DNA from 3 places in the Buttiauxella sp. AC038 genome. Region 1 is predicted to be linked to each of the others. Evidence: predicted binding sites of a transcription regulator. Region 1 holds the regulator's gene; each other region holds the start of a gene.
The links. The regulator sigma-54, encoded in region 1, starts transcription at its own class of promoters, with help from an activator protein. The targets are predictions, from matches to a motif close to GTTGGCACANNTTTCGCTNT.

Region 1 (10,120 bases):
AATCAAAAGCGCTAAACCTGAAGTATCTACACGCGATAAACCAGAAAGATTTAACACTTTGATACCAGCCATGATTTGCTCACGCTGACGCCATACTGGCCCCACCGTATCGCTATCTAACTCACCCGCCAGGTGCAACGTTGCGGCTTCACGCTGCCAGTTAAGTTCATCAGCCATTACTTTTTATTTTCCAGGGTAATTGGCAGTTTAGAGATTGATTGCAGCTGAGACGTCAAACCATCAATCCCTTTGGTACGCAGGATATCGCTCCACTCGTTTTGCTTAGTGGTAATCATGCTGACACCTTCAGCAATCATGTCGTAAGCCTGCCAGTTACCAGTTTGTGTGTTTTTGCGCCACTGGAAATCAAGACGCACAGGTGGACGGCCGTTTGGATCAACAATCGTTACACGAATCGCCACAATGGTCGCATCACCCAGAGGCTGCTCAGGTGCGATTTGGTAGGATTGCCCGTTATACATCGCAAGCGCCTGGCCGTAGGCCTGTTTCAGATACGCCTCGAACGCTTTGAAGTAGGCATCACGCTGTGCAGGGGTGGCATCTTTATAGTAGCGGCCCAGTACCAGTGCACCCGCGTATTTCACCTGCACATATGGTAGAAGTTCTTGCCCAACAACTTCACGCAAATAGTCCGGATTCTGACGAATTTTAGGCTGCTCGTTTTTCAGTCGGTCAAATGTTTTTTGCGCCGCTTCGCCCATCAGTTTGTATGGGTTGCTTTGATCCGCAGCATTCGCCAGTGGCGCAATAACCAACATGGCAATCATGATAAATCTTTTAAACATAAAACTTTTCCTCTTAGATTAGTGCGTCGTGCCAGGCTGTGGCGCTGCACTATTATTCTCTGAATCCTGCGATGAGGAATCCTCTGATTTCTGATTATCGCCATTACCGCTCTTATACAAGAATTGGCCAATCAGATCTTCCAACACCAGGGCTGATTTAGTGTCCTGAATCGTGCCGCCCTCTTTAAGGATAGATGAACCTAGTTCAGGGTCATCAAAACCAAGGTTCAGTGCGAGGTATTGCTCACCGAGTAAACCTGAAGTGCGGATAGCTAACGAACTGGTATCAGGAATATGGTTATAGCGTTCTTCGATATCCAGAGTGACTCGCGGTAAGTACGTTTTTGGATCAAGTGTAATGTCATCAACGCGTCCAATCACTACGCCGCCAAGGCGTAATGGAGAACCGGTTTTCAGGCTACCGATGTTGTCAAAGGTGGCGTAAACCCGATACGTTGGCTCACTGCGCAGCGAAGTGACATTAGCCACTTTCAGACACAAGAAGACGATGGCTGCCAATGCAATAATTAAAAATGCCCCAACCCCAGTTTCAAATTTCTTAGTTTGCATGAACTTAATTCCCAAACATCAGTGCAGTGAGCACAAAATCCAGCCCTAAAACGGCCAATGAAGCGTGCACAACGGTTCGTGTTGTTGCCCGGCTAATCCCTGCGGACGTAGGAATAGCATCGTAGCCATTGAATAACGCAATCCAGGTAACGGTTATCGCAAACACTACGCTCTTGATAACACAGTAAATCAGATCGGTACGCCAGTTGACGGCATCTTGCATGGCAGACCAGAAGAACCCAGAGTCGATTCCCTTCCAGTTCACACCAACCAGCGCTCCTCCCCATACCCCTACTGCGACAAAGATAAGCGTCAGTAACGGCAAGGAAATTACACCAGCCCAGAAACGAGGAGAAACGACACGGCGCAAAGGATCAACCGCCATCATCTCCATACTGGAAAGTTGTTCTGTTGCCTTCATCAGGCCAATTTCGGCGGTCAAAGCCGAACCTGCGCGACCAGCAAACAACAGCGCTGCCACCACAGGCCCAAGCTCACGCAATAGCGACAAGGCAACCAGCATCCCCAGGCTTGATTCCGCACTATAAGTCGTCAGAACTAAGTAGCCCTGCAAGCCAAGAACCATGCCGATAAACAGACCAGAAACGATAATAATCAGCAGCGACAATACGCCGACGTTATACAGCTGGCGAATCAGCAATGGCGCATGTTTGCGGAATTCCGGTTTCCCCACCAGCGCATTAAAAAGCATTATCCCGGCCCGGCCGAATGACGCGCAGGTTTTCAGTCCCCGCTGCCCGAACGATGCCAGTGCATTAAAGAGCATGAGTAACTTAACTCCCTGTTTTTGATAATAAGTCATTCCGATAATCCGTTGCCGGATAGCGGAACGGTACTGGTCCATCGGCAATACCATCAAGGAACTGACGAACCCGAGGGTCACAATTTTCGCGCAAGGCGGTTGGAGTCCCTTCAGCGACAATATGCTGATCTGCTGCAATATAGGCGTAATCTGCGATGCTCAGCACTTCAGGTACATCGTGCGAAACCACAATACAGGTAACACCCAATGCGCTGTTTAATTCTGAAATCAGTTTAACCAGCACACCCATTGTAATAGGGTCCTGACCAACGAATGGCTCATCAAACATTATAAGGTCAGGTTCGAGTGCGATGGCACGCGCAAGTGCAGCTCGTCGAGCCATACCGCCAGAGAGTTCGTTTGGCATCAGTTTAGCGGCTCCACGTAATCCCACCGCCTCAAGCTTCATCATAACGGTGCTATGCAGCAACTCCTCCGGCAAGCGGCGATGTTCGCGAAGCGGATATGCCACATTTTCGAAGACATTGAGATCGGTAAATAACGCGCCGGATTGAAACAGCATGCTCATACGTTTACGCACGTTATATAGTCGTGAGCGCGACATAGCCGGCACGTTTTCACCGTCGAATAGGATTTCGCCATTGTCAGGCTGAATTTGACCACCAATCAGCCGCAACAATGTCGTTTTACCAATTCCTGAAGGCCCCATGATGGCCGTAATTTTGCCACGAGGCACGTTCAGAGAAATATTGTCAAAGATGCGCCGACTGCCGCGAGTAAAACTAACATCGCGAATTTCGACCAGATTCGTCTGCGTCTGGCTCATCATCTTTCCTTTTATCAAGTTCACGGACGAAGCATTGGATAGCAACTCAGTTCCAACCCAACATTTTCACAGAATGTTATCAGCCCTGATTAGCGAAAACTGGCATTTGTTTTACTTTTCTGCCACATAAAGTCAGAATTAAGAATTCATACCATGGCCTACAGATCTGTATGCTCTGCCGGTACTTTCACAGCACGAGACCGGCGATTATACCTGAATAAAGGATTTTGCATGCTGTTAGCTACAGCTCTGTTAATTATCGGTTTGCTTTTGGTCGTCTATGGCGCGGATCGTCTGGTGTTCGCCGCCTCGATACTTTGCCGTAGTTTCGGCGTTCCGCCACTCCTTATCGGTTTAACCGTTGTAAGCATCGGGACATCATTACCTGAACTGCTTGTCGCAAGCTCTGCCGCTCTAAATGGCCAATTGAATTTAGCGGTGGGAACAGCATTAGGTTCGAATATCACCAATATCTTACTGATTCTCGGCTTAGCGGCACTTTTGCATCCATTTACCGTGAATTCCGATATTCTACGGCGTGAATTGCCCCTAATGTTAGTCGTCAGCGGCGTGATCGGATGGCTTCTTTTTGATAACCAGCTTAGCCGTATTGATGGCGTAATACTGATTGCTGTCGCAGTAGCTTATCTGCTGTTTACGATTAAAATAGCTCGCCTTGCCGGAAATGAAGGGGCTGACAACCTGACCCGCGAACAGCTGGCAGAGCTTCCTCGTGAAGGGAGCCGTCCCGTCGCATTTTTATGGCTCGCCGTGGCTTTAATTATTATGCCGATGGCCACTCGCATGGTTATCGATAACGCCAGCGTACTCGCGCATTACTTTGGCGTAAGCGAGTTAGTGATTGGCCTGACGATTATTGCTGTAGGCACGAGCCTGCCTGAACTTGCAACGACCATCGCAGGTGCACGTAAAGGTGAAGACGATATTGCGATTGGCAATATTATCGGCTCGAACATATTCAATATTGTTTTGGTATTGGGTATTCCTGCCTTGATTGCACCGGGTGAAATTGACCCGCACGCCTTTGCTCGTGACTATTGGGTCATGTTGGTAGTCAGTGCCATTTTTGCAGTACTTTGCTGGCGTAAATCACGCTCTATCGGCAAGGCAGCAGGTGCTCTGTTAACATGTAGTTTCTTCGTATGGATTGTGATGCTGTGGTTTATTGCATCACCTGTCGTAGGGTAAAGCGGAACGGAAATTATGTCACAGATAGAATTACAACCGGGTTTTGACTTTCAGCAAGCAGGTAAAGAAGTACTGAAGATCGAACGTGAAGGCCTGGATCAACTTGAGCAATACATCAATACAGACTTCTCTGCGGCCTGTGAAAAAATGTTTTATTGCCAGGGCAAAGTAGTTGTCATGGGTATGGGCAAATCGGGTCACATCGGTAAAAAGATGGCGGCAACTTTTGCAAGTACCGGTACACCTTCGTTTTTCGTTCACCCAGGTGAAGCAAGCCATGGCGACCTCGGCATGGTTAGCACGCAAGATATTGTTATCGCTATTTCAAACTCTGGCGAGTCAAACGAAATTCTGGCGCTGATTCCGGTTCTCAAACGATTGCAGGTGCCACTGATTTGCATCTCCAGTCGCCCGGAAAGTTCAATGGGCAAAGCGGCCGATGTCCATCTTTGTGTCAAGGTTCCCCAAGAAGCTTGCCCGTTAGGACTGGCTCCAACATCCAGCACCACGGCAACACTTGTGATGGGTGATGCGCTTGCTGTTGCTCTACTGAAAGCTCGTGGCTTTACTGCAGAAGATTTTGCACTTTCTCACCCAGGCGGTGCATTGGGACGTAAACTGTTATTACGTGTCAGCGATATTATGCACACTGGCGATGAGATCCCCCATGTCAGTAAAGATGCTTCATTGCGCGATGCATTACTGGAAATAACGCGCAAAAATATGGGTATGACCGTAATCTGTGACTCCCTGATGAAAATTGAAGGGATCTTCACTGATGGTGATTTACGTCGAGTCTTTGATATGGGCGTTGATCTCCACTCCCTGAATATCGCAGATGTCATGACTGTCGGCGGAATTCGTGTTCGCCCAACGCTATTGGCGGTTGATGCACTGAACTTGATGCAGTCCCGCCATATAACCTCAGTACTGGTTGCAGATGGCGAGCAACTACTGGGTGTGGTACATATGCATGACATGCTACGCGCAGGCGTGGTTTAACAAAGGATTAGCCTTAATGAGTAACCATGAAGCGTCTCTTGCCACTTGTTATGGGCCGGTAAGCACGCGCGTGATGGAGCGGGCAGCAAACGTGCGCCTGCTTATTTTAGACGTTGACGGTGTAATGTCTGACGGCCTGATTTATATGGGTAATAGCGGCGAAGAGCTGAAAGCATTCAACGTGCGTGATGGCTATGGAATTCGCTGTGCACTAACCTCTGATATCGAAGTGGCGATTATTACTGGCCGGAAAGCAAAACTTCTTGAGGACAGGTGCGAAACGCTTGGCATTACCCATCTTTATCAAGGTCAATCTGACAAGCTGCTGTCTTTTCAGGATCTATTAGATAAGCTCGCCATTCCAGCTGAGCAAGTGGCTTATGTCGGGGATGATTTAATCGACTGGCCTGTAATGGCTAAAGTAGGTTTGAGTGTCGCGGTAGCGGACGCTCATCCTTTACTTATTCCTCGTGCAGACTACGTTACACGTATTGCTGGCGGACGAGGAGCAGTACGCGAAGTCTGCGATCTCCTTTTACTGGCCCAAGGAAAGCTTGATGAGGCCAAAGGGCTATCTATATGAGTAAGACCAGACGTTGGGTTATCATCCTGCTTTCATTGCTGGCACTGGTATTGATTGGTGTAAATCTGGTCGATAAAGACACTGTTGCACCACAAACAGTGAACAGTAACGAGCCGACCTATAAAAGTGAACATTCTACGACCCTCGCCTACAGTCCTGAAGGGGCTTTAAATTACCGGCTGGTCGCAGAACACGTTGAATACTTTTCCGACACTGCTGTTTCATGGTTCACCAATCCGGTGATGACACAGTATGACGAAAACAAAGTAGCAACCTGGTCATTACGGGCAGATCGCGCCAAACTGACTAACGATCGGATGCTGTATTTGTACGGAAATGTGGTGCTGACAGCCCTGACACCAGATTCACAGCTACGCAAAATTACCACGGACAATGCGCAGGTTAATTTAGTCACTCAGGATGTTGCGTCTGATGACCAGGTAACCTTGTACGGAACCAGCTTTAACTCTACCGGCCTCAAAATGCGTGGAAACTTACGCAGCAAAAATGCCGAGCTGATTGAAAAGGTTAGAACATCCTATGAAATCCAGAATAAACAAACTCAGCCGTAATTTAGTACTGACTAGTACGCTTTTAGCCGCCAGTTTTTCGGCATTTGCGCTGACCGGTGATACCGATCAGCCGATTCACATTGAATCTGACCAACAGTCGCTGGATATGCAAGGCAACGTCGCCACCTTCACCGGCAATGTGATCGTGACGCAAGGCAGTATCAAAATTAACGCTGATAAAGTGGTTGTGACCCGTCCGGGCGGTGAGCAAGGTAAAGAAATCATTGATGGCTACGGTAATCCAGCCACGTTCTATCAGATGCAAGATAGTGGTAAACCCGTTAGTGGCCACTCAGCGACCATGCACTATGAGTTGCAGAACGATTTTGTCGTACTGACTGGCAATGCCTATCTTGAGCAGGTCGACAGCAATATTAAAGGCGACAAAATTACCTATTTGGTTAAAGAGCAGAAAATGCAGGCCTTTAGCGAAAAAGGGAAACGTGTCACCACAGTTCTGGTCCCTTCTCAATTGCAGAAAAAAGACGGCCAGGCTCCGGCGCCAGCCCCGAAAAAGAGTAACTAATTCGTTATGGCTACTTTAATTGCAAAACATCTCGCCAAAGCCTACAAAGGCCGCCGCGTTGTTGAAGACGTCAGCCTGACCGTTAAATCAGGTGAAATTGTCGGTTTACTTGGCCCTAACGGTGCAGGCAAAACCACGACTTTTTACATGGTTGTTGGCATTGTGCCGCGTGATGCAGGGAACATCATTATTGATGATGAAGACATTAGTCTTCTGCCGCTTCATGCTCGTGCCCGTCGCGGGATTGGGTATTTACCGCAAGAAGCGTCAATTTTCCGTCGCTTAAGCGTGTTCGATAACTTGATGGCTGTCCTGCAAATTCGTGATGACCTCAGCGCTGAGCAGCGTGAAGACCGTGCGAATGAGTTGATGGAAGAGTTTCACATTGAGCATCTGCGCAATAACCTCGGGCAGTCTCTGTCTGGTGGTGAGCGCCGTCGTGTTGAAATTGCCCGCGCTCTGGCTGCAAACCCGAAATTTATTCTTTTGGACGAACCTTTTGCAGGTGTTGACCCAATCTCCGTCATCGACATCAAGCGGATTATCGAGCACTTGCGCGATAGCGGGCTTGGTGTGCTGATTACTGACCATAACGTACGCGAAACGTTGGCCGTGTGTGAACGAGCCTACATCGTAAGCCAGGGCCAGTTAATTGCCCATGGCACGCCTGCGGAAATCCTGGAAGATGAGCATGTTAAGCGCGTCTATCTGGGCGAAGAGTTCAGACTCTGATAGGGTAGGAAGTATAATTATTAATACTCTGGGTAATTCGAGTTGCCCACGTTCGGGCAACTCGAAGTATGCCGGGTATATACCTGAGGAAGCTCGCTCTGAATATGAAGCAAGGTTTGCAATTACGGCTTAGCCAACAACTTGCTATGACTCCACAGTTACAGCAGGCAATCCGCCTGTTGCAGTTGTCAACGTTAGAGCTTCAGCAAGAACTCCAACAAGCCCTGGAAAGTAACCCACTGCTTGAGCAAACCGATCTGCATGAAGAAATTGAAACTCAGGAAGTTCGTGAAAACGAAGCGTTAGATACCCGTGAAGCTCTCGAACAAAAAGAGATGCCTGACGAATTGCCGTTAGATACCAGCTGGGACGAGATCTACACCGCGGGCACGCCATCAGGAACAGGCTCTGATTACAGTGATGACGAGCTGCCGGTTTATCAAGGGGAAACTACCCAGTCACTTCAGGATTACCTGATGTGGCAGGTCGATCTCACTCCGTTCTCTGATACCGATACTGCCATTGCGACATCTATTGTCGATGCTGTCGATGAGATGGGTTATCTCACGGTTTCGCTGGAAGAAATTCTGGAAAGCATGGGCGATGAAGAAATCACGATCGACGAAGTAGAAGCGGTACTTAAACGCGTCCAGCGTTTTGATCCTGTTGGCGTTGCCGCACGCGATCTCCGCGATTGCTTGCTCATCCAACTTTCTCAGTACGCCAGAGAAACACCGTGGCTGACCGAGGCACGACTGATTGTCAGCGATCATCTGGATCTACTGGCCAACCATGATTTCCGTAGCCTGATGCGCGTCACTCGCCTGAAAGAAGAAGTTCTGAAAGAGGCAATGTGCCTGATTCAGTCTCTGGATCCACGCCCAGGCCAATCGATTCAAACCAGTGAACCCGAATATGTCATTCCCGATATTCTGGTCAAAAAGATTCAGGGGCGCTGGACGGTAGAATTAAACGCCGACAGCATTCCACGCCTTAAAATTAATCAGCAGTACGCTGCAATGGGTACCAATGCCCGCAATGACAGCGACTCACAATTTATTCGCAGTAACCTGCAAGAAGCGAAGTGGTTGATTAAAAGTCTTGAAAGTCGCAACGATACGCTGCTGCGCGTCAGTCGCTGTATCGTTGAGCAGCAACAAGGTTTTTTTGAGCACGGCGAAGAGCACATGAAACCGATGGTTCTTGCTGATATCGCCCAAGTAGTCGAAATGCATGAATCGACTATTTCCCGTGTGACCACGCAAAAATATTTGCACAGTCCACGCGGCATTTTTGAATTGAAGTATTTCTTCTCAAGCCATGTGAATACCGAAGGCGGAGGCGAGGCCTCATCTACGGCGATTCGGGCACTGGTGAAGAAATTAATTGCTGCGGAAAACCCTGCGAAACCTCTGAGTGATAGCAAGTTAACGACTATGCTATCCGATCAGGGGATCATGGTGGCACGCCGCACTGTTGCGAAGTACCGAGAGTCTTTATCCATACCACCGTCAAATCAGCGTAAACAGCTGGTATGACTTAACCGATAAGGAAGACACTATGCAGCTCAACATTACAGGACAAAACGTCGAAATCACTGACGCACTGCGCGATTTTGTGAGTACGAAGTTTGCCAAACTGGAGCAGTACTTCGATAGAATTAACCAGGTCTACATTGTGTTAAAGGTTGAAAAGGTCACGCATATTGCCGATGCAACGCTTCATGTGAATGGTGGTGAAATCCATGCAAGCTCTGATGGCCAGGATATGTATGCGGCAATTGATGGCTTAATTGATAAACTGGCGCGCCAGTTAACCAAACATAAAGATAAACTAAAACAACACTGATAATCCGGGCAACTGTTCCAGCATAGACGGCTCGTTACTTAACGGGCCGTTAGCATAACAGGGTGCTTAGGTGAACTTATGATGAACAACGATTCTGCTCTACAACTTAGTAATGTCCTGAACAAGGAATGTACTCGTACCAACGTACATTGCCAGAGTAAAAAACGTGCACTGGAAATCATCAGTGAGCTGGCAGCAAAGCAACTCGGCCTGCCACCACAAGTGGTTTTTGAAGCCGTGCTGACGCGCGAACGTATGGGGAGTACCGGTATCGGTAACGGTATCGCTATACCTCATGGGAAGCTGGAAGAAGATACCACCCGCGCGGTTGGGGTGTTTATTAAACTGGAGACCCCTATCGCATTTGATGCGATTGATAACCAGCCGGTAGACCTCATGTTTGCGCTGCTTGTACCGGCGGATCAAACAAAAACGCATTTGCACACATTATCTCTGGTGGCAAAGCGTCTGGCAGACAAAACAATTTGTCGACGCCTGCGTTCTGCGCAAAGCGATGAAGAGCTTTATCAGATCATTACCGAAACAGAACATGGTAGTGAAAGTGAATAATCTGGCTGTGATTGTGTTGACATCACAGCAAGAGAAGTTGGGGGAGTGAAAAAATGGTGCTGATGATCGTCAGCGGCCGCTCTGGTTCAGGG
Region 2 (10,120 bases), 4.4 Mb from region 1:
GTATTACGGAAACACCGCGGCCCGGCACTGGTTTTTGACAACCACCAGACGCTCTCCGATACCATCGACAACCCGGATCTGGATATCACCAAAGACACGGTGATTATTCTGCGCAATGCCGGGCCGGTTGGCGCACCAGGCATGCCGGAATGGGGCAATCTGCCCATCCCGAAAAAACTACTCAAGCAAGGCGTGACTGACATGGTGCGCATCTCCGATTGCCGCATGTCCGGCACTCATTACGGCACCTGTATTTTGCACGTCGCACCAGAAGCCGCCATCGGTGGCCCGCTGGGTCTGGTGAAAACTGGCGACATTATCGAACTCGATATCCCCGCAGGAACACTCAATATGCTGGTCGATGACGCAGAACTTGCACGCCGACGGGCAAATTTTGCCCCCAGCCATACCGTGTTTAAGCGCTCGTGGGCAGCGCTGTATCAACAACATGTCACCCAAGCCAACCAGGGCTGTGATTTCGACTTCCTGCTCGCCGGGAGTGATATTCCCGAACCGCCAATTTTCTGAGGATAATCATGAATATTTTCAAACAAGCCATAACCCATGGTCCGGTACAACTCGGTACATGGATGATGACCGGTAGCGATACCGTCGCTGAAGCGATGGCCACCGTGGGCTTTAACTTTTTGGTTTTGGATCAGGAACATGTAGCGGTAGATACGCTGGATGCCATTCGTATCGACCGCGCAGTCCGCTCGGTTAATCCAGCCATCACGCCGCTTTATCGCCTAGCAGGCAACGATGTGGTGCTGATCAAACGCGCCCTGGATGGCGGCGCAATGTCACTGATGATCCCGTTTATTAATACCGTTGAAGAGGCACGTAAAGCGGTGGAGTCGGCCTATTACCCACCGTATGGCAAACGCGGTTTTGCAGCCATGCACCGCGCTTCTGGTTGGGGCAATAACCCGGATTTCGTCAGCCAGGCGCATGATGAGCTTTGCCTGATCCTGCAAATGGAAACACCAGAAGCTATCGGCAACATTGAAAAAATTGCCGCGCTGGATGGTGTTACTGGCTTCTTTATCGGCCCAGGCGATCTCTCTGCTGCGATGGGTTATCCAGGTAACCCTTCCCATCCGGAGGTGCAGGCGATGATCAAAAAAGGAGTCGATATCTGCGTTCGTCTTGGCAAGCCGTGCGGCATCGTGGGCGGCAACCCGGAACTGGCAAATAAATATCAGGGCATGGGCTTCCGGTTTGTAGCACTGGCTTCAGACATGAGTTTTATGTTGGCTCGCGCACGTGAACAACTGGCAGCCATTCAGGGTAAAACGCTGCACCTCGCCGGCGGTGAGGTGTACTAATGACCAGGCTTATCGAAAAGTCTTGCGGCCATCTTCAACTCAGCGTCGCCCCGAGTCTGGGCGGCGCCATTGCTGCACTTAACTGGCGTGGTTTTCCTATTCTGCGCCCGCTATCACCCACAGCTCAATTGCGTGCGAATCAGTGTGGCAGCTATCCGTTGATCCCCTGGTCTAACCGTATTGCTCAGGGTGAATTTAGTTTTGCAGGCCAGATTTTGCAGGTAAAGAAGAATTTCGGCGACAGCCCTCACGCTATTCATGGCAGTGGCTGGTTAAATGCCTGGCACGTTGGTGAAGAATCCGACAATGGTCTGACACTTGAGCTGGAACAACCTGCAAACGAGTCCTGGCCCTGGCCATGGCGCGGCACACAAGTTTTTGAACTTGAAGTAAACCTGCTGCGCGTCACGTTGAGCTACCACAACACCAGCGATGTTCCTGTGCCAGTAGGTTTAGGTTTTCATCCTTTTTTTGCCGATGCCGATCAAAGCGAGATTTACTTTAAAGCCACAGGCGTCTGGCTTAATGATGATGATTCTCTCCCGTTCAAGGAGATTGAAGTTCCGGAACGCTGGAATTACCCCGCATTCCGTAAGCCACAGTTTGGTTCGGTTGATAACTGTTTCACTGGCTGGAACGGCTGCGCAAAAGTGCACTGGCCAGCACGGAAAATCACTGCTGTGCTGTCATCTGCGGCCACCAATGCGGTGTTGTTTATTCCCGAAAAGGTTCGCAACGTTGTCGCCATCGAACCCGTCACGCACATTAATAACGCCATTAATTTGCTGCCGTCTAATAGCAGCAACCAGGCGATGAAGCTGGTTTCTCCTGGCGAATGCTTGTGCCTTTCTATGGAAATAAGGATTAGCGATGATGCGTGAAGCCAACATTCTGTTTGATTACAAGGGGCATTTACCGGAATGCCCGAGCTGGGATGTACAGACACAATCTCTGTTCTGGACCGATATTCTGGAAAAAGAGATCCACGGCTATCAACCCTCCACCAATAAGCATCAGATTTTTAAGTTCTCAGAGGAAGTCGGCTGTTTCGCACTGCGTGAAAACGGCGGATTTATTGCCGCGATGCGCAGTGGAATTTACCTGACAGACACGGATGGCACCGTGACGAAAAAGGTTTGCGATAACCCCAACAATCCGGTGCTGGCGCGTTTTAACGATGGCGGAACCGACCCGCAAGGGCGTTTTTACGCTGGAACTTACTGGAGCCCGCGCGACTATAACGGCGCGCTGCTTTGCCGGGTAGATGCCGACCTGAAAACTACCGTTTTGCAGTGCGACATTCTGGGTGCCAATGGCCTGGCTTTTTCAGCCGATGGACGCCTGATGTTCACCAGTGACACACCTAACCATGTCATTTATCGCACACCTCTGGATGAAAACGGCAACCCTGCCGAACGCCGCGTTTGGAAGTCGTTCCCCCGTGGTAACGGGCGGCCTGATGGCGCAGCCATGGATGAAGAAGGGTGTTACTGGAGCGCATTGTTTGATGGCTACCGTATCGCTCGCTTTTCTCCTCAGGGTGAATTACTTGAGGAGCACCGGCTGCCGGTACGCTGCCCGACAATGCTCTGCTTCGGTGGGCCAGAGATGAAAACGTTGTTTATCACCACTACTCGCGAAAACATGTCCGACGAAGAAGTGCGCGAAAGACCTCTTTCGGGCGCAATTTTTACTCTGGAAGCTTCCGTTGCCGGGCTAATCAAACCGAAATTTAAAGAGAGCTAATATGAATACGATTGGATTTATCGGCCTTGGGCTGATGGGCGAAGCTATGTCTAAAAACATCGTGGAAAAGTTTTCCGGTGACGTGCTGGTTTATGACATCAACGCTGAATCCGTGGCAAGAATTGTGGCTCAAGGGGCAAAAGCCGCCACTTCTGCTGCTGAAATTGCCCGCAAAGCTGATGTGATTATCAGTATGGTGCCGCGCTCTGAACATGTGGTGGCGGTGTATCAGGAAATGATGCCGCATCTGCACGCCGGGCAAATCACCATTGATATGTCGACTATTGAGCCTTCCGTTTCTGAGTCAGTCGCTCAGGAAGTGGCGAAAACGGGCGCCATCATGTTAGACGCGCCAGTCGTGAAATCAGTACCTGCTGCCGTGAAAGCGGAGCTGGGGATTTATATCGGCGGCGACAAAACTGCCTGGGAAAAAATCCAGCCAGTTCTCGCCATGATGGGCTGCAATCAGATTCATATGGGGCCAAACGGACGTGGCCTGGTGATGAAAATGATCCATAACCTTATGGTGGCAGGCATTCAGAATAGCGTGAATGAAATGCTCACTGCCGCGCAACATTTTGATATTGCCTGGCCGGATATGCACGAAGCCATTTCTTACGGCGGTGCCACCAATTTCTACCTCAATAGCAAAATCGACAGCCTGATCGCTGGCAATTTCGCCCCTGCGTTTTCCCTCCAGAACATGGCAAAAGACGTCAACATCATGAAATCCATGATGCTCGAAGCGGGTCTGAATTTACCTGGTGTGGACGTTATCAAAAGCGTCTACGACAAAGGATTGGATAGCGGCATCGGTGGTGAAGATTTTTGCGCCACACTCAAAGTGGTGTCCTCTCAGGCGCAAGGCAAATAAGGAAAACACAAATGAACTATCAAGAAAACGTTCGTTACCAGTCGCTGAATAACAAAGTCGTGGCGATTACTGGCGGTGCCAGTGGTATCGGTGAAGAACTGGTGCGCGCTTATGTCAGCCAGGGCGCGCGCGTGGCCTTCCTGGACTTCAATCAGCAAGCCGGTGAAAAACTGGCGCAAGAGTTGGGTTGCCTGTTTTTGTTCTGCGATGTCACCAACATCGAGCAGTTAAAAAGCTGTTTTGCGCAGATTGCCGCAAAACTGGGTGACGTAGATATTCTCATCAACAACGCAGGCAGCGACGACCACCACAAAATTGATGATTTAACCGAAGATTATTTTAACAACCGCATCAACGTAAACCTACGCCACCAGCTTTTCGCTATTCAGGCAGTTATTCCTGGCATGGAGAAAAAAGGTGCGGGCAGCATTATCAATATGGGTTCTATTAACTGGATGCGTGGACGCCCTGGACGGGTGTGTTATTCCCTGTCAAAAGCCGCAATTCATGGGTTTACCCGCACGTTATCGCAGGAGTTAGGCGCACGAGGAATTCGTGTTAATAGCCTGGTGCCTGGCGCTATTCGTACGCCAAAGCAAGATGCGATGTGGGCGAAACTTGACCCATCAGCAGTGAATCAATTTATCGATTTGCAGGCATTAAAAATCCGCCTCGATGGCACACACTGCGCGCGCCTTGCGTTATTCCTCGGCTCGGAAGAGTCCTGTGGCTGCACCGGACAGGACTTTATCGTCGATGCCGGATTGTCGGTAAACTAAGGGGTTAGATATGGATTTCTTCAACTTATTTACACCAGACGGCGTGGAACTGGAAACCGCTTCGATACTTATCGTCGTCGGTGTGATGTTCCTTTATACCTTCGTGGGGATTTGCGCAGGATTCGGCGGCGGGCTGACGTCAATGCCACTAATTACCATGGTTTTACCGTTGAAAATGGCTGCACCAATGTCAGTTATTGTTGGCACAGGTACCGCGTTATACGCCACCTGGCTTTCACGCAAAGAGACTGACTGGAAATCCGCCGGGGTGCTTATCGCGTTTTCGCTGTTAGGTATCCCGGTGGGACTATATGCCCTTTCTTATGTCCCTGATCACATTATGAAACTGGGATTGGGCGGGTTCATTATTCTCTATTCGTTCTACAGTTTGTTTATTCCACGCTTACCGGTGTATGACAAGCGCTGGATTGCCGCCCCAATGGGTGCGGTTGCCGGTGCATTAGGGGCAGCGTTTTCCACTAATGGCCCGCCAGTTGTCATGTATGGGATGTTAAGAAATCTGGGGCCAGCGGCTTTTCGCGGCACATTGAACGCATTCTTTACCGCCAACAACATCGCCATTATTGGCGGCCTAGCAACCAGCGGCATTCTGACTATCTCAACCCTGAAACTGGTGATGTTGTGCATTCCAACCATGATTCTGGGTTCGATTGTTGGCCAGTATGTCCATAAACGTATTTCGGTTAAGGTATTCAGAATAATGGTGTTTTTACTGCTGATTGCCTCCGGTGCGATGCTGATAAAAGGCGCTACTGGCATTCCAGCGCTGGCAGCACTGTTACCGGTCTTCTCGGTGTTGCTGATTACGCACCTGGTATTCGGTAAAAAAGTGGCGGCGATTCGTGCTGCTGATGAAGCAGCAAAATCAGCCTCCTGATAACACAAAGACGGCTGATTTCTGGAAAAGCAAAAAAAGCCCCGCCTAAACAGGCAGGGCTTCAATGCTTTGCAGGAAAGAAACTTACGCTTCTTTGCTACCACGACCCGCACGTTTGCGGTCGTTTTCAGTCAGGTGACGCTTACGAATACGTACGGAAGTCGGAGTAACTTCTACCAGTTCGTCATCATCGATGAATTCCAGAGCTTGCTCCAGAGACATCTTCAATGCAGGAACCAGAGTTGTTGCTTCGTCAGTACCGGACGCACGCATGTTGGTCAGTTTCTTACCGGTCAGGCAGTTTACAGTCAGGTCGTTAGAACGACTGTGAATACCGATGATCTGGCCTTCGTAAACTTCTGCACCGTGACCCAGGAACAGCTTACCGCGGTCCTGCAGGCTGAACAGCGCAAACGCGACTGCTTTACCCTGGCCGTTAGAGATCAGCACGCCGTTCTGGCGCTGGCCGATTTCGCCTGGTTTCACGTCGTCGTAATGGCTGAATGTGGAGTACAGCAGACCAGTACCAGAAGTCATGGTCATGAACTCAGTACGGAAGCCGATCAGGCCACGTGCTGGGATCAGGTAATCCAGACGGATACGGCCTTTGCCGTCAGGGATCATGTCTTTGACATCGCCCTTACGCTCGCCCATCGCCTGCATTACAGAACCCTGGTGCTGTTCTTCGATATCCAGAGTCACGTTTTCGAACGGCTCTTGCATACGACCATCGATCATACGGTTGATTACTTTCGGACGGGACACAGCCAGTTCGAAGCCTTCACGACGCATGTTTTCGATCAACACAGACAGGTGCAGTTCGCCACGACCGGATACACGGAATGCATCCGCATCTTCGGTTTCTTCAACACGCAGTGCAACGTTGTGCACCAGCTCTTTGTTCAGGCGGTCAAGGATCTGACGAGAGGTAACAAATTTACCTTCTTTGCCACAGAACGGAGAGGTGTTGACGTTGAAGAACATGGTAACAGTTGGTTCATCAACAGACAGTGCTGGCAGCGCTTCAACATTTTGCGTATCGCAAAGAGTGTCGGAGATGTTCAGCTCGCCCAGACCGGTAATCGCGATGATGTCACCGGCTTCAGCTTCGGTGGATTCAATACGCTCCAGACCGAGGTGAGTCAGTACTTTACCGACTTTACCGTTACGAGTTTTACCTTCGCTGTCGATGATAGTGATTTGCTGGTTAGGCTTCACTTTACCGCGTTTGATGCGACCGATGCCGATTACGCCAACGTAGTTGTTGTAATCAAGCTGGGAGATTTGCATCTGGAACGGACCATCAGAGTCAACGGATGGCGCTTTAACGTGGTCAACAATCGCCTGGTACAGCGGGGTCATGTCTTCCGCCATCTCATTGTGATCGTTACCCGCGATACCCATCAATGCTGATGCATAGATGATTGGGAAATCGAGCTGCTCGTCAGTCGCATCAAGGTTAACGAACAGGTCAAATACCTGATCAACAACCCAGTCAGGACGCGCGCCAGGACGGTCAACTTTGTTGATTACAACAATTGGCTTCAAACCGTGGGCAAATGCCTTTTTGGTTACGAAGCGCGTCTGCGGCATTGGGCCATCCATTGCGTCAACGACCAGCAGAACGGAGTCTACCATGGACATTACACGTTCAACTTCGCCACCGAAGTCGGCGTGCCCAGGGGTATCAACGATGTTGATACGGTAGTCATTCCATTTGATAGCGGTGTTTTTAGCGAGGATGGTAATCCCACGCTCTTTCTCCAAATCGTTGGAGTCCATCACGCGTTCGGTGGCTTCAGCACGTTCGTTACTGAAAGTACCAGATTGCTGCAGCAGCTTATCAACCAGGGTAGTTTTACCATGGTCAACGTGCGCGATGATGGCGATATTACGCAGATTTTCGATCACAACTTTGCCTCAGGCATTAGAAATAGCGCGTTATTGTACACGTATTAATCGAAGGACATAACAGGATCACAAAGAACTTTTACAAACAATGTAAAAAGTAATGGTTTGTGATCGCTTTCACGGAGCAAAAAAGGGAGCCACAACGAAAATTGCACCAATATGGTGCTCAAATCTCAGACTGAAGCACTACATTGGTGCAAACTATCCATCGTGGTGCAGCCCTTTTGCACTATAGTGCGCATGATAGCGCCTTTTTGGGGTAATTTAAAAGTTGGCACAGATTTCGCTTTAATCATTTCAGGGCAACAAGCCAATTCAATGACCAAATCCGGGAGAGTTAAGTATGTCCGCTGAACACGTTTTGACGATGCTGAATGAACACGAAGTGAAGTTTGTTGATCTGCGCTTCACTGACACCAAAGGTAAAGAACAGCACGTCACTATCCCTGCTCATCAGGTTACTGCTGACTTCTTCGAAGAAGGCAAAATGTTTGATGGCTCTTCAATTGGTGGCTGGAAAGGCATCAATGAATCCGACATGGTTCTGATGCCAGATGCGTCTACTGCTGTCATCGACCCGTTCTTCGCTGATTCTACGCTGATCATTCGTTGCGACATTCTTGAGCCAGGCACCATGCAAGGTTATGACCGCGACCCGCGTTCCATTTCCAAGCGTGCTGAAGACTACCTGCGTTCTACTGGTATCGCTGATACCGTACTGTTCGGGCCAGAGCCAGAGTTCTTCCTGTTCGACGACGTTCGTTTCGGTAGCTCTATCTCCGGTTCTCACGTTGCTATCGATGATATCGAAGGCGCTTGGAACAGCGGCACCAAATACGAAGGCGGCAACAAAGGCCACCGTCCTGCTGTTAAAGGCGGTTACTTCCCAGTTCCACCAGTTGACTCCGCACAAGACCTGCGTTCTGCAATGTGTCTGACTATGGAGCAAATGGGCCTGGTTGTTGAAGCTCACCACCATGAAGTAGCAACTGCTGGTCAGAACGAAGTGGCTACCCGCTTCAACACCATGACCAAAAAAGCAGATGAAATTCAGATCTACAAATATGTGGTTCACAACGTTGCTCATGCTTACGGCAAAACAGCGACCTTTATGCCAAAACCAATGTTTGGCGATAACGGTTCTGGTATGCACTGCCATATGTCCCTGGCTAAGAACGGCGTAAACCTGTTCGCTGGTGACAAATATGCTGGCCTGTCTGAGCAAGCGCTGTACTACATCGGCGGTGTTATCAAACACGCTAAAGCCATCAACGCCCTGGCTAACCCAACCACCAACTCCTACAAGCGTCTGGTCCCGGGTTACGAAGCTCCAGTAATGCTGGCTTACTCTGCCGCTAACCGTTCTGCTTCAATCCGTATCCCAGTAGTTGCGTCTCCGAAAGCACGTCGTATCGAAGTGCGTTTCCCAGACCCAGCGGCTAACCCGTACCTGTGCTTCGCAGCACTGCTGATGGCTGGTCTTGATGGTATCAAGAACAAAATCCATCCGGGTGAAGCAATGGACAAAAACCTGTATGACCTGCCGCCAGAAGAAGCTAAAGAGATCCCACAAGTTGCGGGTTCTCTGGAAGAAGCACTGAGCTGCCTGAACGAAGACCGCGAGTTCCTGACTGCGGGCGGCGTGTTCACTGATGAAGCTATCGATGCTTACATCGCTCTGCGTATCGAAGAAAACGACCGTGTGCGCATGACTCCACACCCAGTTGAGTTTGAGCTGTACTACAGCGTTTAATGAGTTAGTCATGTCAAACTTAAGCCCATCGTTGATGGGCTTTTTTATCCACAAATAACCTGTTGCAGCAACGTTTATTGCCGCCAGGAAACTATAATGCACCATCACAGTGCAAATTATCGGAGACTGCTGTATGGCAACCGGCACACTGCCCGATGCTGGGCAGATCCTGAATTCTTTAATCAACAGTATTTTACTGGTCGATGACGAACTGGCGGTTCATTACGCCAACCCGGCGGCACAGCAACTTTTGGCGCAGAGTTCGCGCAAGCTGTACGGCACACCGCTACCAGAACTGTTGAGTTACTTTTCGCTAAATGTTGGCTTGATGCAGGAAAGCCTGACGGCAGGCCAGGGCTTTACCGATAACGAAGTCACACTGGTTATTGATAGCCGCTCCCATATTCTTTCCCTGACTGCACAACGTTTACCAGAAGGTTTCATCCTGATGGAAATGGCGCCGATGGATAACCAACGCCGTTTAAGTCAGGAACAGTTACAGCAGGCGCAGCAAATTGCCGCTCGTGACTTAGTCCGTGGGCTGGCTCACGAGATTAAAAACCCCTTGGGCGGGTTACGCGGTGCAGCGCAATTGCTGGCTAAAGCCTTACCGGACCCTTCGCTCACTGAATACACCAAGGTGATTATTGAGCAAGCCGACCGCTTACGTAACCTGGTCGACAGGCTGTTAGGCCCGCAACAACCCGGCATGCACGTCACAGAAAGTATTCACAAAGTCACCGAACGGGTTATGAAACTGGTGTCGATGGAGTTGCCAGCGAATGTCACGCTGATAAGAGATTACGACCCAAGTTTGCCTGAACTGGCACA
Region 3 (10,120 bases), 3.5 Mb from region 1:
TCCGCAAAGTTATGCCGCCGATGTCGCGTACTGAGAAAGAAGCTATCGATGCCGGTACAACCTGGTGGGAAGGCGATCTGTTCCGTGGCAAGCCGGATTGGGAAAAGCTGCACAACTATCCGCAGCCTAAACTGACTGAAGAAGAACAAGCCTTTATCGACGGCCCGGTTGAGGAAGCGTGTCGCCTGGCAAATGACTTCCAAATCACACACGAAATGGCAGATTTACCGCCAGAGCTGTGGGCTTATTTAAAAGAACATCGTTTCTTCGCGATGATCATCAAGAAAGAGTACGGCGGTCTTGAGTTTTCGGCTTACGCACAATCTCGCGTACTGCAAAAACTGTCTGGGGTTTCCGGGATACTAGCGATTACCGTCGGCGTGCCTAACTCATTAGGCCCAGGCGAATTGCTGCAACATTACGGTACTGACGAGCAGAAAGATCACTACCTGCCACGCCTGGCTCGTGGGCAAGAGATCCCATGCTTTGCGCTGACCAGCCCGGAAGCTGGCTCAGATGCAGGTGCGATTCCTGATACCGGCGTTGTCTGCATGGGCGAATGGCAAGGTCAGCAAGTTCTCGGTATGCGTCTGACCTGGAACAAGCGCTACATTACGCTCGCACCAATTGCTACCGTTTTAGGCCTGGCATTTAAACTGTCTGACCCGGATCACTTGCTGGGCGAAGAAGAAGATCTCGGTATTACCTGTGCGCTAATCCCAACTCACACGCCGGGTGTGGAAATTGGTAAACGCCACTTCCCACTTAACGTGCCATTCCAGAACGGCCCGACTCGCGGTAAAGATATTTTCGTCCCGATTGATTACATCATCGGTGGCCCGAAAATGGCCGGCCAGGGCTGGCGGATGCTGGTGGAATGTCTGTCTGTTGGCCGTGGCATTACTCTGCCATCCAACTCCACAGGCGGTTTAAAATCTGTGGCGATGGCAACGGGTGCTTATGCCCATATCCGTCGTCAGTTCAGAATCTCTATCGGTAAAATGGAAGGCATTGAAGAACCACTGGCACGTATCGCGGGTAACGCATATGTGATGGATGCTGCCGCTTCACTGGTGACCTACGGCATTATGCTTGGAGAGAAGCCTGCTGTTCTGTCAGCTATTGTGAAGTACCACTGCACCCACCGTGGCCAGCGCGCCATTCTTGATGCAATGGATATTCTCGGCGGTAAAGGCATTATGCTGGGCAATTCCAACTTTGTGGCACGTGCCTATCAGGGTGCACCTATCGCGATTACCGTGGAAGGCGCAAACATCCTGACGCGTAGCATGATTATATTCGGCCAGGGTGCGATTCGTTGCCATCCGTATGTGCTTGAAGAGATGACTGCCGCGCAAAACAATGATGTTAACGCGTTCGATAAGCTGCTGTTTAAGCATATCGGCCACGTGGGTAGCAACAAAATGCGTAGCCTGTGGCTCGGTCTGACCAACGGCCTGACCAGCGCCACCCCGACCAAAGATTCCACCAAACGTTACTACCAGTATATGAACCGACTGAGCGCCAACCTGGCGTTGCTGTCAGACGTGTCCATGGCGGTATTGGGCGGCAGCCTTAAGCGTCGCGAGCGTATTTCTGCTCGTCTGGGTGATATTCTGAGCCAGTTGTACCTCGCTTCATCGGTGCTGAAACGCTATGACGACGAAGGTCGTAACGAAGCTGACCTGCCACTGGTTCACTGGGGCGTTCAGGATGCGTTGTATCAGGCAGAACAAGCGATTGACGATCTGCTGCGTAACTTCCCGAATGCGTATGTGGCTGGCATGTTGCGTGTCGTTATCTTCCCGCTGGGTCGTCGTTACGATGCACCATCTGACAAGCTGGATCATAAACTGGCGAAGATCATGCAGATCCCATCGGCAACCCGCTCGCGCATTGGTCGTGGCCAGTATCTGACGCCAAGCGAGTTCAACCCGGCAGGTCTGCTGGAAGAAGCACTGATGGACGTCATGGCTGCAGAGCCAATCCACCTGCGCATCTGCAAAGAAACCGGGCGGAACCTGTCATTTACTCGCCTTGATGAACAAGCGAAACAGTGGCTGGCTGAAGGGAAGATCAACGCAGAAGAAGCGTCGATCCTCACTAAAGCTGAAGCAAGCCGCCTGCGCAGTATTAACGTCGATGAGTTTGAGCCAGAGGAGCTGGCGACCATGCCGGTTAAGGTGCCGGAAAAGCATCGTAAAATTGAAGCGGCATAAGCCCTCCACCTCTCTATACTAAACCCGCTTCGGCGGGTTTTTTATTCTTAACTCATGCTAAAGTGAATGAAACACTGCTTATCATGAGGCTTCCGATTGTGTCTGGTTTGAAAATTACCGTTCTGCAACAACCGCTGGTCTGGATGGATGGCGGGGCAAACTTGCGCCATTTCGATGTGCAGTTAGATACTATTCATGGTCGCGATCTGATTGTCTTGCCGGAAATGTTCACTACCGGTTTCGCGATGGAAGCAGCCATTCAGTCGCTTGCTGAAGAGGAAGTGATTGACTGGATGCAGTTCAAAGCCCAGCAAACTCAGGCCATGATAGCCGGCAGTGCCGCGCTGCAAACCGATCGCGGGCCGGTGAACCGTTTCTTATTGGTACAGCCTGACGGCAAAGTCCATTTCTACGATAAACGCCATCTATTCCGCATGGCTGATGAGCACCACCATTACCAGGCGGGTAACGAGCGGGTCATCGTCGAGTGGCGTGGATGGCGCATTCTGCCGCAGGTTTGTTACGACTTGCGCTTCCCGGTGTTTTCTCGCAATCGCAATGATTATGACCTGGCGTTATACGTTGCTAACTGGCCTGCCCCGCGCTCCCTGCACTGGCAAAGTTTGCTTGTGGCCCGCGCCATTGAAAACCAGGCCTATGTCGCGGGTTGCAACCGCGTGGGCACCGACGGAAACGGCCATCATTACCGTGGTGACAGCAAGATCATTAACCCGCAGGGTGAAATTCTGGCGAATGGCGAAGCCCATCAAGCGATGCGCCTCGATGCCGATTTATCGTTGATTGCACTGCAAGAATACCGCGAGAAGTTCCCCGCATGGCAGGATGCCGATCCGTTTAGTCTTTAACTCCCTCGGTACGTCGACCACGACCACGGGGAAATCAAAAACGGCAGGTGATAATGCCCGCCGTTTTGCGGTATCACGAAGTCAATTTGCGCGGTAGGGTAAAGAGTTTCCCGCTGTGTCACGGCAAAGTACAAACCAATTTCCGCCGTCAGCCGATACTGCCCGCAAGCCAAATCCTCGCAGAACGCTTTTAGACGCCCATCCGCATCTGTAGCGCCCTGGGCTAACGCCTCCCAGCGGCCATCAATCAGCTGCTCAAGGCGAATCACCACCTCAGCCGCCGGTTTCCCTAACGCGGTATCCAGAACATGAGTACTTAACTGGCTCATTGGGCAAAGACTCCTTCGAGACGTAGTAACGTGATTTGGCGTAATTGCTCCAGCGCTTCAACTTCTTCCTGCGCGGGGGAATTGTTCAGGCGGCGTTGGAGTTCAGCGAGAATATCTTCACCGCAGCGCCCTTTCGCACGAATAAGAAACACGCGCCCAAACCGCTCTTCATATTGAGCATTACCCTGCGCCAGCGCGAGCGTTAACGCGCTGTTTTGGGTGTCTACAGCCGATTGCTCACCTTTAGATAAAGCCGCTTCTTTGCCGCTGCCCTGTGCTTTTTCACCAATCCGTGGATGTGCACAAAGTGCCTGTTCCAGTTCAGCACTTCCCCATTCATGAGTGAGCTGTGAAGCATAATGCTGCAATACCTCGACGGTCGAATACGGACGAGCGGCAACGACATTTTCAGCCCATGCGGGTATCGCAACACAAGGGGCAACAAGGCTCAGAGCTTCCTGCACAGGCGCATCGTTAAATTCAGCTAAAACACTTTTCGACGCCAGCGCAACGACAGCCTGCGCATAGGCCTGCACGGCCTGCATAACATCGGCCTCAAGAACCAACTCCGCCGGATGGTGGCTAATGCCACGGTCGCAACGCACAAACAGCATGCCTACCGGCCACTGTTCGGCAATGGCAATTGCATCATGCCCCGCGCCACTTGGCAGTGACAAACTCAACCCCTGCACCGCAGTAATGGCGGATGTTAACTGGTGCTGCAAACGGGCGTCACAAGGTGTGGCAGGAATCGAATAATAGGTTTCAGCACTGAAGGTCATGCCACGCTCGGCTGAAATCTCATGCGCCTTGCTTAATAAGTTTTCCAGCAATGCTTCAAGACTTGAATCCACGGGGCTGCGAATATCCAGCGTGAGCTGAATTTCACCAGGAATGACATTCGCGGCACCCGGTAAACAGTGCAAGGTTCCCACGGTCGCCACGATATCCGGGGAATAAGCGCGGGTTGCGCCTTCGACATACACCATCCAGGCGGCAGCGGCGGCGAGTGCATCCTTACGAATGTTCATTGGCACCGTCCCCGCATGCCCCGCCTCACCCACAAAGCAGCATTTCAAACGGCGCGCGCCGTTGATGGCTGTCACCACACCCAGAGCAAGATCCTGCTGCTCCAGCACCGGACCTTGTTCAATGTGCAGCTCAAGATAAGCACTGAAATCTTCCGGGTTGCGCCTGGCCGCATGAATACGCGCAGGGTCAAAGCCCGCATTCGCCAGGGCCTGAGCAACGCTAATTCCCGCAGCATCAACACATGCCAGCCAGTTGTCAGGCCAGGTTCCGGTTAGCCCCCGACTGCCTAATAATGTGATACCAAAGCGAGTGCCTTCTTCGTCACCAAAACCGACAATTTCAATCGCTTGCTCTAATTGAAGCTGGTGTTCATGGAGAAAGGCGACAACTTCCAGTGCGGTTAATACGCCTAACATGCCATCGTAACGCCCGGCATTGCGCACCGTATCCAGATGTGACCCCAGCAAAATGGCCGGAGCGCCTTCCCTTTTCCCTTCATAGCGCCCGCAGATATTGCCCACCGCATCCTGCCAGGTGGTCATGCCAATTTGTTCCATCCAGCGCGCCACCAAATGGTTAGCACGCAGATGCTCATGCGAAAGATAGACCCGGGTAAGTTGGTCTGGCGTTTCGCTAATTTGCGCCAGTTCATCCGCTCGCTGCATCACGCGCTTAGCGGCAATGCTGGCCTCGGCGGCATTCATCACAAGTTTTACCATCAGCTTTTTCCTTGTGAATAAACATCCCATGCTGCCTGCATTGCTGCACCTTGCGTCGTTTTGAAACCCAGGCGGTTCAATACAGCTTCAAGTGCTGTCAGCGTTTGCAGCACGCAATCTTTACGCGCGTTGTAGCCCATGGTGCCGATGCGCCAGATTTTGCCTTGTAGCGGGCCAAATGAGGTGCCGATTTCGATATGGAAATCTTCCAGCAGCATTTTGCGCACTTCTTCACCGTGGACAACGGACGGGATCACCACGCCGAGTACATTATTCATTTTGTGTTGCAGGTTGCCGAACGTTTCCAGCCCCATGCCCTGAATCCCCGCCACTAGCGCACGGCCATGCAATTCGTGGCGAGCGATCCCTACATCCAGCCCTTCTTCCAGCATAATGCGTGCGCACTCACGGGCGGCAAATAGCATGCTGGTGGCTTCGGTATGGTGGTTAAGGCGCTCTGGCCCCCAATAATCCATCACCATGCCGAGATCGAAATAATTCGAGTAGATCATTTCGTCGTCGCCATCCTGGTGCGCGGAAGTTCGGATCCCCTCCTCCACACATTTACGGCGGCGAATGACTTCTTCCATTTGCGCGCTGAGGGTTATCGGTGAGCTGCCAGACGGGCCGCCGAGGCATTTTTGCAGGCCTGCGGAAACAGCATCCAGCCCCCACGCATCCGTTTCCAACGCGTTGCCACCAAACGAGGCGGTCGCATCGGTATAAAACAGCACGCCATGGCGGCGACAAATGTCACCTAACTCAGCCAGTGGTTGCAGCATCGTGGTTGAAGTGTCGCCCTGAACGGTTAACAGCAAACGCGGTTTCACCGTTTTAATGGCATCTTCGATTTGGTCGGGCGTGAAAACCTCGCCCCACGGAACTTCAATGGTATGAACTTCAGCACGGCAACGACGTGCTATTTCACATAATAGGTGGCCGAAACGCCCAAACACCGGCACCAGAACTTTGTCACCCGGGCGAATGGCAGATAACAAAATAGCCTCAATGCCAGAACGGGAAGTCCCGTCGACCAGCATCGTCCAGCGGTTTTGCGTACGGAAAAGCTCACGATACAGCACCATCACTTCATTCATATAGCCAGTCATTACCGGGTCATACTGCCCAATCAACTGGCTCGCCATTGCCCGCAATACCCGTGGATCCGCGTTAATTGGCCCAGGACCCATCAATAAACGGTGTGGCGGATTAATTTGCGTGAAGTGCTGAATATCGAACATGGCATTTCCTTTTATTCATTCATGAAACAAAAGATTCTTTAATAAACATGTTGCAACTAATGTGCCACTCATTTACCCCAATGGCAAAGCAAGGGATATGAATAATCTTCGGCTTCATTCTTCATTGGCAATCAGATAACACTGGCGCGGCCACAGCCCGGCAATGAACCACAATGGTTCCCACGACCTGTGCAGCCGCACCATTTCAGTGCGCTAGCGCTGTTCCAGCTCATCAAATTCGGCGTACAACTCCGCAATATGATGGATACGCTGGCGACCGGTACTTAATGCTTCGTGCAGTACCGCGTTAGATAACAGATTGACCAGGCTCATTGCGCTGCTGTAGCTGTCGAAGGCAGAAACGCTGTCGAGTGGCGCGGCAAAATGCCAGCGGCAATACGGTGTCAGGCCAGAACCTTGCGCTTCACTCATCACCAGCAGCGGCACCTGGCGCTTATGCAGATTTGCCAGCAAAGGTTTGATGATGCGCGGCCGCCTGCGAAAAGCGATGGCGATAACACAATCGTGCTCGCTAATGTCCACCACCTCTTCAGCCAGCGTCTGGCCGGGCTGCGGCAGTAACCAGACATCGCTACGAATCTGTAACAGCTGTTGGCGCAAGTGCATCGCAACGGGCCATGAGTTTCTTAACCCGATGATAAAGACTCGTTTTGATGTATTAAGCGCCGTGACAACCTCGGCAAATTGTTGCGTATCAAGCAGACTTATCCATTGCGTTAGATTGGCCATTTCCTGCTTGTAATGCCGCGCCAGTAGCGTGTTACCTTGTACCGCATCACGGTTTTCCGTCAGCGGCATTCCGCTCTGGCGTAGCGTGCGCAGCTCTTCACGCATATCTTTATAACGATCATAACCAAGGCGCTTAAACAGGCGGCTTACCGTGGCTTTTGATACACCCGAAAGGCGGGCAAGTTCTGCACTGTTGTAGCTAATCAGGTCATCAAAATGATCGACAATAAACGCAGCAACACGCTGTTCCTGAGGAGAAAGCTGCTCGTATGTCGCTCTTAGGCGTTCATCTAGTTGTTTCATCATGACCTCTGTAACTTTTGTTTCACTCGAGCCTGGCACAGTGAAACTAATCGAGTCAACCTGGAACATCTCTTGCTTAGCTCTCTACCCAGGCTTCCATTCTGAGAGATAAAACGATGATGCAAAGCAATATGGCACCTTCAGGCATGGCGGTCACTCCGCACCATTTAGCCAGTGAAACTGCATTATCCGTGTTGCGCCATGGTGGTGATGCCATCGAGGCGATGGTGGCAGCGGCGGCAACGATCGCCGTGGTTTATCCCCACATGAATGGCATTGGCGGTGATGGTTTCTGGTTGATTGTACCGCCAGAAGGCGAACCGATTGCGATTGATGCCAGTGGTGCTGCGGGCTCGCTCGCCTGTCTGGAGTTCTACGCAGGTGAAAGCGCTATCCCGCATCGTGGACCTAAATCCGCGTTAACGGTGCCTGGAACCCTCAGCGGTTGGGATGAGGCGTTAAAAATCGCAGCACAGCTTGGCGGCGGGCAACTGCCGCTCTCACGTTTACTGGCCGATGCGATTCGCTACGCGGCAGACGGTATTCCGGTCACGCAATCTCAGGCGCTGGCGACGCACAGTAAATATGATGAACTGGTCAATATTGCCGGGTTTGCCGAGACCTTTTTAGAACGCGGTGAAATTCCCCGAGCGGGTAGCCGCTTCACCCAACCACGTCTTGCACAAACGCTGACGCGCCTGACCGTGGAAGGGCTTGATAGTTTTTATCGTGGGCCGTTAGCCGCGCTAATCGCCGAAGAGTTAGCGGATTTAGGCATGCCGATAAATTTGCAGGATCTCGCGGCACAGCGTGCTAAACGCCGTATTCCTCTGCATCTTAGCCACCAGCAGGGTGATATTTATAATATGACCCCGCCGACGCAGGGCCTGGTTTCGCTGGCGATTCTGGGGATAACCGACCATTTAGATATGGCGCAGGCCAACGAAACTCAAACCGTTCATCGCATCGTTGAGGCCACCAAAAAAGCATTCGCGCTGCGCGATAAATACATCACCGACCCACGCCATATCACCACATCAATTCAAAGCTTGCTGGAGCATGCACCGCTCACCGCTCTTGCCGCAGAAATTGATGACACCAAAGCGGCCAACTGGGGAACCGGCAAAGGCCCTGGCGACACCGTCTGGATGGGGGTAATTGATAGCACCGGGCTGGCGGTGTCGTTTATTCAAAGTATTTATCACGAGTTTGGCAGCGGCGTGGTGCTGCCTAAAAGCGGTGTACTGTGGCAAAACCGTGGGGCTGCGTTCAGCCTCAAGCCAGATAGCCTGTTAAGCCTGGCACCCGGTAAACAACCGTTCCATACACTGAACCCGGCAGCTGCACGGCTTGCCGATGGCAGAACCATGGTTTACGGCTCAATGGGTGGCGACGGGCAACCGCAAACGCAGGCGGCGATTTTTACGCGCCATGTGATTCAGGGCATGCCGTTACAAGAAGCGGTGTCCGCACCACGCTGGTTGCTGGGCAGAACATGGGGGCAAGCCTCTGACAGCCTGAAATTAGAAGGCCGATTCAGCCCAGAAACTTTCGCCGCACTGCGTGAGCTGGGACATGAAGTCGAAGCGCTGCCAGATTTCAGCGAGGCAGTGGGTCACGCAGGTGCCATTGTGCGCCACACCAACGGCATGCTTGAAGGCGCATACGACCCACGCAGCAATGGCAGCGCCGCAGGATTCTAAGGAGAAAGATATGACATCACAAACCATCAACTGGCCCGCATACATTCAGATAATGGAGCAATTGCTTAACGTCCCGCTGGATGAAGCTCGCCGTAAAGAACTGGAAGTGCAACTGACGCGCATGGCCGGGCTGGCTGAACCGCTGATGGATTTCCCGTTACCACAACGCCTGGAAGTCGCCGGGGTTTACAAACTATGAATCCACTTTCTATTCGCGACATTCAGCAAGGGTTAGCTGGTGGCGAATTTTCAGCTCAGGAACTGGCGCACCTGACGCTGGCCAAAATAGCGCAATCTAATCCTGAAATTAATGCGTTTACCGAAGTCACCTCAGCGCGTTTGTTGCAAGAAGCCGCAGCCATTGACCAAAAGCGCTCACGTGGGGAAACGCTTCCGCCGTTGGCAGGCGTGCCCTATGCCGTAAAAAATCTCTTTGATATTAAAGATGTAACAACGCTTGCAGGTGCCGAGCTTTTTAGTACCCAGCCCGCGGCACACGATGACGCTTTTGCCATCAAACAACTCAGTGCCGCCGGTGCGATGCTTTCAGGTGCACTGAATATGGATGCCTACGCATACGGGTTTACCACCGAAAACAGTCACTACGGGGCAACCCGAAACCCCCATGACCTGACGCGAATTGCAGGCGGTTCATCCGGCGGTTCAGCCGCAGCCGTCGCCGCTGGAATGGTCAACTTTAGCCTCGGCACTGATACCAATGGTTCGATTCGGGTTCCGGCTTCGCTATGTGGAGTCTTTGGTCTGAAACCTACTTTTGGCCGTCTCTCGCGTAGCGGCAGCCAGCCTTTTGTTGCCAGTCTCGATCATATCGGCCCTCTTGCACGCAGCGTGGATGATCTGGCGCGGGTTTATGATGCGCTCCAGGGAGTTGATCCTGCCGATCAGTTCCAGGCAGCCCGCAACATTGAACCGGTCGCCGATAAGCTCAAGCAGACGG

Region 2: glnA (glutamate--ammonia ligase) is a predicted target of sigma-54. The motif match lies at 7,807-7,826, and genes of this name have one in related genera.
Region 3: AC0IXI_RS19175 (gamma-glutamyltransferase family protein) is a predicted target of sigma-54. The motif match lies at 7,519-7,538, and genes of this name have one in related genera.

What each region holds. Positions count from the first base shown of each region.
Region 1 covers NZ_CEEDCQ010000001.1:515,376-525,495, reverse strand. Annotated here, with positions in the region: gene mlaB (lipid asymmetry maintenance protein MlaB) at 1-177, opposite strand, end outside; gene mlaC (phospholipid-binding protein MlaC) at 177-806, opposite strand; gene mlaD (outer membrane lipid asymmetry maintenance protein MlaD) at 825-1,376, opposite strand; gene mlaE (lipid asymmetry maintenance ABC transporter permease subunit MlaE) at 1,381-2,163, opposite strand; gene mlaF (phospholipid ABC transporter ATP-binding protein MlaF) at 2,171-2,986, opposite strand; gene AC0IXI_RS02550 (calcium/sodium antiporter) at 3,218-4,195, shown strand; gene kdsD (arabinose-5-phosphate isomerase KdsD) at 4,211-5,197, shown strand; gene kdsC (3-deoxy-manno-octulosonate-8-phosphatase KdsC) at 5,214-5,780, shown strand; gene lptC (LPS export ABC transporter periplasmic protein LptC) at 5,777-6,352, shown strand; gene lptA (lipopolysaccharide ABC transporter substrate-binding protein LptA) at 6,321-6,878, shown strand; gene lptB (LPS export ABC transporter ATP-binding protein) at 6,885-7,610, shown strand; gene rpoN (RNA polymerase factor sigma-54) at 7,715-9,148, shown strand; gene hpf (ribosome hibernation promoting factor) at 9,171-9,458, shown strand; gene ptsN (PTS IIA-like nitrogen regulatory protein PtsN) at 9,537-10,028, shown strand; gene rapZ (RNase adapter RapZ) at 10,082-10,120, shown strand, end outside.
Region 2 covers NZ_CEEDCQ010000001.1:4,944,560-4,954,679, forward strand. Annotated here, with positions in the region: gene araD (L-arabinonate dehydratase) at 1-528, shown strand, start outside; gene AC0IXI_RS23375 (HpcH/HpaI aldolase family protein) at 537-1,328, shown strand; gene AC0IXI_RS23380 (aldose 1-epimerase) at 1,328-2,209, shown strand; gene AC0IXI_RS23385 (SMP-30/gluconolactonase/LRE family protein) at 2,202-3,074, shown strand; gene AC0IXI_RS23390 (NAD(P)-dependent oxidoreductase) at 3,076-3,948, shown strand; gene AC0IXI_RS23395 (SDR family NAD(P)-dependent oxidoreductase) at 3,960-4,727, shown strand; gene AC0IXI_RS23400 (sulfite exporter TauE/SafE family protein) at 4,738-5,625, shown strand; gene typA (ribosome-dependent GTPase TypA) at 5,710-7,536, opposite strand; gene glnA (glutamate--ammonia ligase) at 7,880-9,289, shown strand; partial or broken gene glnL (nitrogen regulation protein NR(II)) at 9,423-10,120, shown strand, end outside.
Region 3 covers NZ_CEEDCQ010000001.1:4,032,225-4,042,344, forward strand. Annotated here, with positions in the region: gene fadE (acyl-CoA dehydrogenase FadE) at 1-2,219, shown strand, start outside; gene AC0IXI_RS19150 (amidohydrolase) at 2,318-3,085, shown strand; gene uraH (hydroxyisourate hydrolase) at 3,082-3,414, opposite strand; gene hpxK (allantoate amidohydrolase) at 3,411-5,165, opposite strand; gene AC0IXI_RS19165 (pyridoxal-phosphate-dependent aminotransferase family protein) at 5,165-6,406, opposite strand; gene AC0IXI_RS19170 (MurR/RpiR family transcriptional regulator) at 6,620-7,459, opposite strand; gene AC0IXI_RS19175 (gamma-glutamyltransferase family protein) at 7,576-9,162, shown strand; gene hpxX (oxalurate catabolism protein HpxX) at 9,173-9,361, shown strand; gene AC0IXI_RS19185 (AtzE family amidohydrolase) at 9,358-10,120, shown strand, end outside.